2 regions of the Bacillus sp. JJ1562 genome follow, and region 2 is predicted to be linked to the other one. Evidence: riboswitches for the same ligand, from Rfam matches in the RefSeq annotation. Region 2 holds a riboswitch; the other holds the start of a gene.
What was found. A riboswitch is a leader RNA that binds a small molecule or an ion and turns the genes downstream of it on or off. The one in region 2 is predicted to bind S-adenosylmethionine.
Positions count from the first base shown of each region.

Region 1: linked by a shared signal. The riboswitch ahead of metK (methionine adenosyltransferase) and the one ahead of V7097_RS16440 (carboxymuconolactone decarboxylase family protein) in region 2 are both predicted to bind S-adenosylmethionine.

Region 1 is NZ_JBALOQ010000050.1:30,084-33,586, reverse strand. Features, by position in the region: gene V7097_RS22525 (gamma carbonic anhydrase) at 51-587, shown strand; gene metK (methionine adenosyltransferase) at 743-1,942, opposite strand; SAM riboswitch class I at 2,215-2,379, opposite strand; gene pckA (phosphoenolpyruvate carboxykinase (ATP)) at 2,658-3,503, shown strand, end outside.
Region 2 is NZ_JBALOQ010000024.1:132,004-135,506, forward strand. Features, by position in the region: gene V7097_RS16435 (hypothetical protein) at 1-476, opposite strand, end outside; gene V7097_RS16440 (carboxymuconolactone decarboxylase family protein) at 790-1,458, opposite strand; SAM riboswitch class I at 1,592-1,698, opposite strand; gene tenA (thiaminase II) at 1,818-2,498, opposite strand; TPP riboswitch at 2,594-2,694, opposite strand; gene V7097_RS16450 (immunity 22 family protein) at 2,973-3,347, opposite strand.

The DNA of each region.
Region 1 (3,503 bases), on a different contig from region 2:
TATATGATTTTCCATCGAATTTCAAACAAATAGGAAAGGATGTACCTATTATGATTTATCCATACAAAGGGAAATATCCTGAAATTGCAGACTCTGTATTCATTGCAGACTATGCTACAGTTACGGGTGACGTAAAAATCGGCGAGGAAACAAATATTTGGTTTAATACAGTGATTCGAGGCGATGTGGCACCGACAATTATCGGAAAAAGGGTGAGCATCCAGGACAATTCGACCCTGCATCAAAGTCCAAACAATCCTTTGATAGTTGAAGATGATGTTACAATTGGACATCAGGTTATCCTACATAGCTCAATAATTCGTAAAAATGCCTTAATCGGGATGGGGTCGATCATTCTTGATGGTGCTGAAATTGGTGAAGGTGCTTTTATTGGTGCTGGAAGCCTTGTACCTCAGGGTAAAAAGATTCCGCCGAACACTCTTGCTTTCGGGAGACCAGCTAAGGTCATCCGTGAGCTTAATGAAGATGATAAAAAAGATATGGCCAGAATTCGCCGTGAATATGTGGAAAAAGGACAGCATTATAAACAATTACAAAAAGAAAAGCTAAAAGCTCAGGACGCCTGACTATCGGCGACAAGCACTAGCCGAGCGCTGACAGAAGACGCTTTATCCCTTCAGAAGCGATTGGCTTGTGACCTCGAGCAGATGGCGCCATGAGCTAGACACTGAAAACTAAGTACGAACAAAAAGCTCGCCATGATTAGCGAGCTTTTTCTACCTTATTTTGTAGCTTGTGCTTTAAGTGCTTCTGCTTTGTCAGTACGCTCCCATGGTAAATCAAGATCGTTTCTACCAAAGTGACCATATGCAGCAGTTTGCTTATAAATTGGACGACGAAGATCCAACATATTAATAATTCCAGCGGGACGTAAATCAAAATTGTTACGAACTAAATCTACAAGTACATCCTCAGATACTGTTCCAGTACCAAAAGTGTCAACAGAAATAGAAACTGGCTGGGCAACACCGATTGCGTATGCAAGCTGTACTTCACATTTATCAGCTAATCCAGCTGCCACGAGGTTTTTCGCAACATAACGAGCAGCATAGGCAGCAGAACGGTCAACCTTAGTTGGATCCTTACCAGAGAATGCGCCACCGCCATGGCGTGCATAACCACCGTACGTATCAACAATGATTTTACGGCCAGTTAAACCAGCATCTCCTTGTGGACCACCAATTACAAATCGGCCAGTTGGGTTAATAAAATATTTAGTATTTTCATCAATTAGTTCACTTGGAACAACTGGATTGATTACATGTTCTTTTAGATTTCGTTGAATTTGTTCTAATGAAATTTCTGGATGGTGCTGAGTTGAAATAACAATTGTGTCGATACGGACAGGATTATTGTTCTCATCATACTCTACTGTAACCTGCGTTTTTCCATCCGGACGTAAATATGGAAGAATCTCATCTTTACGAACTTTCGTTAATCGACGTGATAGCTTGTGAGCTAATGAAATAGGTAGAGGCATAAGTTCTTTTGTTTCATTACAAGCATAGCCGAACATTAAGCCTTGGTCCCCTGCACCAATTGCTTCGATTTGCTCGTCTGTCATTTGACCTTCACGAGCTTCTAAAGCTTGGTCAACCCCCATCGCAATGTCCGGAGATTGCTCATCAATTGATGTTAATACAGCACAAGTTTCGTAGTCAAATCCGTATTTTGCACGAGTATAACCAATCTCTTTAATCGTTTCACGGACAATCTTTGGGATATCTACATATGTAGAGGTTGTAATTTCTCCCGCAACAAGTACAAGACCTGTTGTAACAGAAGTTTCACACGCTACGCGTGCATTTGCATCATTTGCTAAGATGGCATCTAAAATAGAATCTGAAATTTGGTCACAGATTTTATCTGGATGTCCTTCCGTAACAGACTCAGAAGTAAATAAACGGCGTCTAGTTGTCACAAACGCTTCCTCCTTTTTCGGATTCAGAATTCAATTATACTCAAATTCTGACATTCATTGATACGGTACTCATTCCCTTAGTATTGTTACCTTCACGATTTTCTATCCTACATTAACAAACAGTAATACAGCATATGTCGACTAGTTATCTGTGGTGAACACAAATAAAACGCTTAAAGTAACATGGATAAACCATAATGGTTCTCATTAAAGAAATAAAAAACCTTCCCTACTTATTTGAGGAAAGGTATTATCATCTATCTCGCCTTTCACTCTTATCGATCAAGGTCATGCCTTGCTCAGGTTAGCACCTTATCACTTTTATCATTGGTAGACCTACATAAATATAGGTTACACTAAAGCTCATTTGATATGTTAGAAAAGTGATGGTTGCCGGGTTTCATTGGGCCTGTCCCTCCGCCAGCTCGGGATAAGAGAGTATCCGTTCAATGAATTATCATAACGTAGTCATCCATTTCATGTCAACCTAAATTCGAAAAATTTTATACCGAAGTGGGCCACACTTTTTCACGAAACAGACAAATTTCGAAAACAAGCAGATTAAAAAGGACTATTTTAGAATCTGTACGCACTTTTTGAAGATACGTTACGTAAAATACGTTAAATAGTATAGACTATTTTTATTAATGTGTTATACTAATTGTAAATTTTAGATTATATGAAAAATATAAAAAATGATAAAGGATGGTTTTACATGAATTCAGTTGAAGTTTCAAATGAGCAGCTATTAGAATTAGTGAATGGAAAAAGCGCACTTCGTAACCTATCTGTTCCTATTTTAGTTGAAAAAGTACTCGCTAGACAAGAGGGAATCCTTACTTCGACTGGGGCTGTTTGTGCAACAACCGGTAAATACACAGGAAGATCACCAGAAGACAAATACATCGTAGAAGAAGCATCTACGAAGGATAGAATTGATTGGGGTAAGGTGAACAAACCTATCTCTGAGGCTGTATTTGAAAACCTTTACACAAAGGTCCTTTCATATCTGAAAGAAAAAGATGAAATTTATGTATTCAATGGGTATGCAGGTGCCGATAAAAAAGTGCGTATGCCAATCCAAGTAATTAACGAATACGCGTGGCATAATTTATTTTCTCAACAAATGTTTGTTCGACCAACCGAAGCGGATTTAAAAACACATCAACCTGAATTCACTGTTATTAGTGCACCAAATTTCAAAGCAGACCCTAAAATTGATGGCACACGCTCTGAAACATTCATCATTATTTCCTTCGAAAAACGAACAGTTTTAATAGGAGGAACTGAGTATGCTGGTGAAATTAAAAAATCAATTTTCTCTGTGATGAACTATGTATTGCCTGAGCAAAATATTCTTTCCATGCACTGCTCCGCTAATGTAGGTCAAGAAGGAGATGTTGCCCTTTTCTTTGGTCTATCTGGAACAGGAAAAACAACTCTTTCTGCAGATCCAAAACGTCGTCTTATCGGAGATGACGAGCACGGTTGGGCTAGCTCTGGCGTGTTTAATATAGAAGGTGGCTGCTATGCTAAATGTATTAATCTTTCACGAGAGAAG
Region 2 (3,503 bases):
ATAGCTTCAAAGATTGATACTGAAAACGGCTTTTCATTTAATAATGCTTCAAATTGATGTTCTGAACCTAATTGAGTTAATAATTGATTCGTTTTTTCTACATTAAGGGTAAAGGTTATCGTTGATGCTGGAGTTACCCTTACTCTCTCAATATCAAATTCTCCTAATTTAGGTACTGGATAGCCAGCTTCAACAGCTGATTCGTATGTTTCATAGAATGTTGGTTCTCCTGATGTCTCTGACATTTCCAACTTTCCAATTCCCATTAGGTCCAAAGTTCCTTCTTTATTTTCACTTACCCAATTCTCAATCTCTCTTATATCACTTTGGGTCAGCTTCACCATTTCAAATTCATTAACTCTGAATAATGATAAAAATTGATTCGCTTCAACTCGAACCTGAGGAATCGCTAACGAGCTAAAAATAGCTGCTGCTGCAACTCCTGAAATAAGTAATTGTTTTGTTTTTGATTTCAAAGAACTACATCCCTTTCTCGTTTATATATCTTTTTGTTCTGTGATTTTCTGACTGCCAGCATGTTGAAGATTTTCTCAAATATCGTCCATAACTGATTAAGCGTCATATTGATTATAAGATATTATTTATTGAATATCAATAAATAATTTATCTTAGTTAATATATTATTATTGATTGATCAAATCGTTTTTGAAGAGGTAATTACAGCTATGAGAGGATTGTGGGAGTAAGTATATAATTAAAATATGAAAAAAGGAAACACAAACCTTTGGAGTAAAGTTTGTGTTTCCCATCAATTAGATTATTGTCAAATTACTTCTCATCATAGGCATTGAGTGCATTTACACTATGTGCCAACGCAGATCCTGCTTTTAATGCAACAGCAACGAAAATAGCTTCCGCGATTTCTTCCAAATCGGCACCCGCCTTCTTGGCATTTTTCGTATGAAGGTCGATGCAATACGCGCAGCCTGTTGTGTGTGCAGAAGCAACCGCAATCAACTCTTTATCCTTTTCTGTTAAATTTTGTACTTTGAGAGATTTTGTATCAAAATCAATAAATGCTTTAAATGCCTCACCATTTAAGTCAGCAAATTCTTTCAGTCTTGCAAAATAGGCTGCTTTATAAAGCTCCTCATCGCCGTTTCCATCATATGCATTTAGTGCATTCACGCCATGTGCCAAAGCAGAACCTGCCTTCAATGCTGTTGCTACAAAAATGGCCTCTGCCACTTCTTCTCTAGTAGAGTCATTCTTTTTCGCATTCCCAACATGTAAGTCAATGCAATATGGACAACCCGTGATATGGGCTACCGCCACTGCAATCAATTCCTTCTGCTTCACGGATAGTCTTCCAGCAGCTAAAGCTTGGCTATCAAACTTTATGAAAGATTGAAAGGCTTGCGGTGCATACTTTTTCAATTCCGGAAGTCTTCCGAAATATTCCTTTTTATACAAGCTATCAGTTTTTGCTATTGACATTAAAAATCTCTCCCTTTACTATTATTCACCAATTAAAATACGACTTTCCTTATGGATTTACTCACCTTAAATGAAAAAAACTGCGAAATTCAAAAAGCCCCTTCCGACGAGGAAGAGGCACTATGTACATCCAAACTCATCTTTCAAGCATTAGCTTGCTGGAATTAGCACCTTGTTACTCTCAGTAACGGTTGCTGCGGGATCAACGGACCAGGTTCCTTCCCCGACTCTTGATAAGAGAAAATCGTATTTAATTTAGTATTATTAATAACCTTACCTGAGTTGACAGAAGATTGTCAACGTAAATATCGGATTATTTCGAAAAATGTTTTTTTACTTTTAATCATAAGATCTAACACTTATAGTTTAATCGGCCACTCGTCTAGGTTTTCCGCCATATCCCAAAACATGTATTCAAACATGCTTGTCTTGACGACGATTTCTTCAAGTGCTGCTAAATCTCGTTCTGGTTTACCAGTTGCGATTTCATTGATTAGATTTTTACAATCTTCAGCTAACGCAGTAAATTCATCCGATGAATACATTTTCACCCATTCACCGTAAAATTCATGATCAATGGCTCCTGGCCATGTTACTAACTCTTTACCGATAAAGCTATAGCTCCATGCACAGGCAAGGACAGCTGCGACAACATTTTCAACCCCTCCAAGTTGTGCCACATTCAGCATGTAGCTTGTGTATGAAGTCGTAGTCGATGCGGGCTTGGTTGCCTCGAGCTCTTCATTAGATATACCAAATTTTGATGCATATTGGCGGTGAAGATCCATTTCTATCTCGAGTGTGCCATGCAAAAGATTTGCAAAAATAGACATCGTTTTTAGATCAGGAGCCTTTGCACTCCCTAATGCAAATAGACGGCTATACTCTATCAGGTATACATAATCCTGCTTCATATAATGCTTGAACTTTTCCTTTTCTAACCAACCCTCGCCAATCCCTTTCACAAAAGGATGCTCCAAATACGAACTCCAAATCGGCTCTACTCGATTCCATATACGGTCTGTAAATAAACTGCTCACTTTTATTTCCCCTTTCTATTTTCGACATCGGGGAGATAAAAAACAAAAACCCATCACTAGTGACTAGGAATGGGTTCGGCAATAAATATACGTTTATATTACCAACTCCACTTCCCTACGCTAGTGTTACCTAGATCAGGTTCAAAGGGTCGATATTTCTACCTCTCAGCACTTTCATGCACCCCTAGTCGAATTGTTAGATTATTAACTTATTAGATATAAGTTAAACATAGCAGGTGAAAAAAAGCAAATGTTCGGAACTTTCATTTATAATTTCATTCTTTTGGTTAGTGATTTACACACGTTTTCTTTACTCTCTGGACAAATTAATGTACTGACCAAAATCAGGAAATACGTTCTTGTTTCTCACTGATAATATTATTATTATTTGTATTGTAAAGAAGTTCTTCTAGAAAAACTATCTCTGTGTTACCCATCAAATATGTCTATTCTCCATACTTATTAAGTGTTTTCTTACTCATAATTTGTAGCAGTAATAAAATCAAAAGCATCAGTTGAAGTAATTTCATTGTTATACTCAAAATTGTATATCAGAATTACTGCATTATATGATTTTTTTAAGTCTATACTATTCTTAATTTTTGGGATGATAATTTCTTCATACGAACAACCGTCTAATAATGTGGAAATATCATTACTACTATTCTTATATACCGCTTTTTCTATAGTATCCTCATCTGTTTCATCCATATCAATATTAAAATCGATAAAAAATTTGGAAGGGACAGACTCGCCATCCTCATCATACGATAAATCTACATACTCTCCTATAGAGTCCTCTTCTTTAATATTACCTAACCAAATAGAAACCCATCCTTGTTTTTCCATTATAGTATCCTCCTATTTTAATCTAAGACCTTCGGGTAAAGACGAAACCCCACCCTCTAGTCTATAATTAGCCCAATTATTAAGTCTTCTTACAAATGTATTATAGTCGCTTGAAGTATCTATTATTGCTAACAATTCATTATGTGCTTTAGTTGA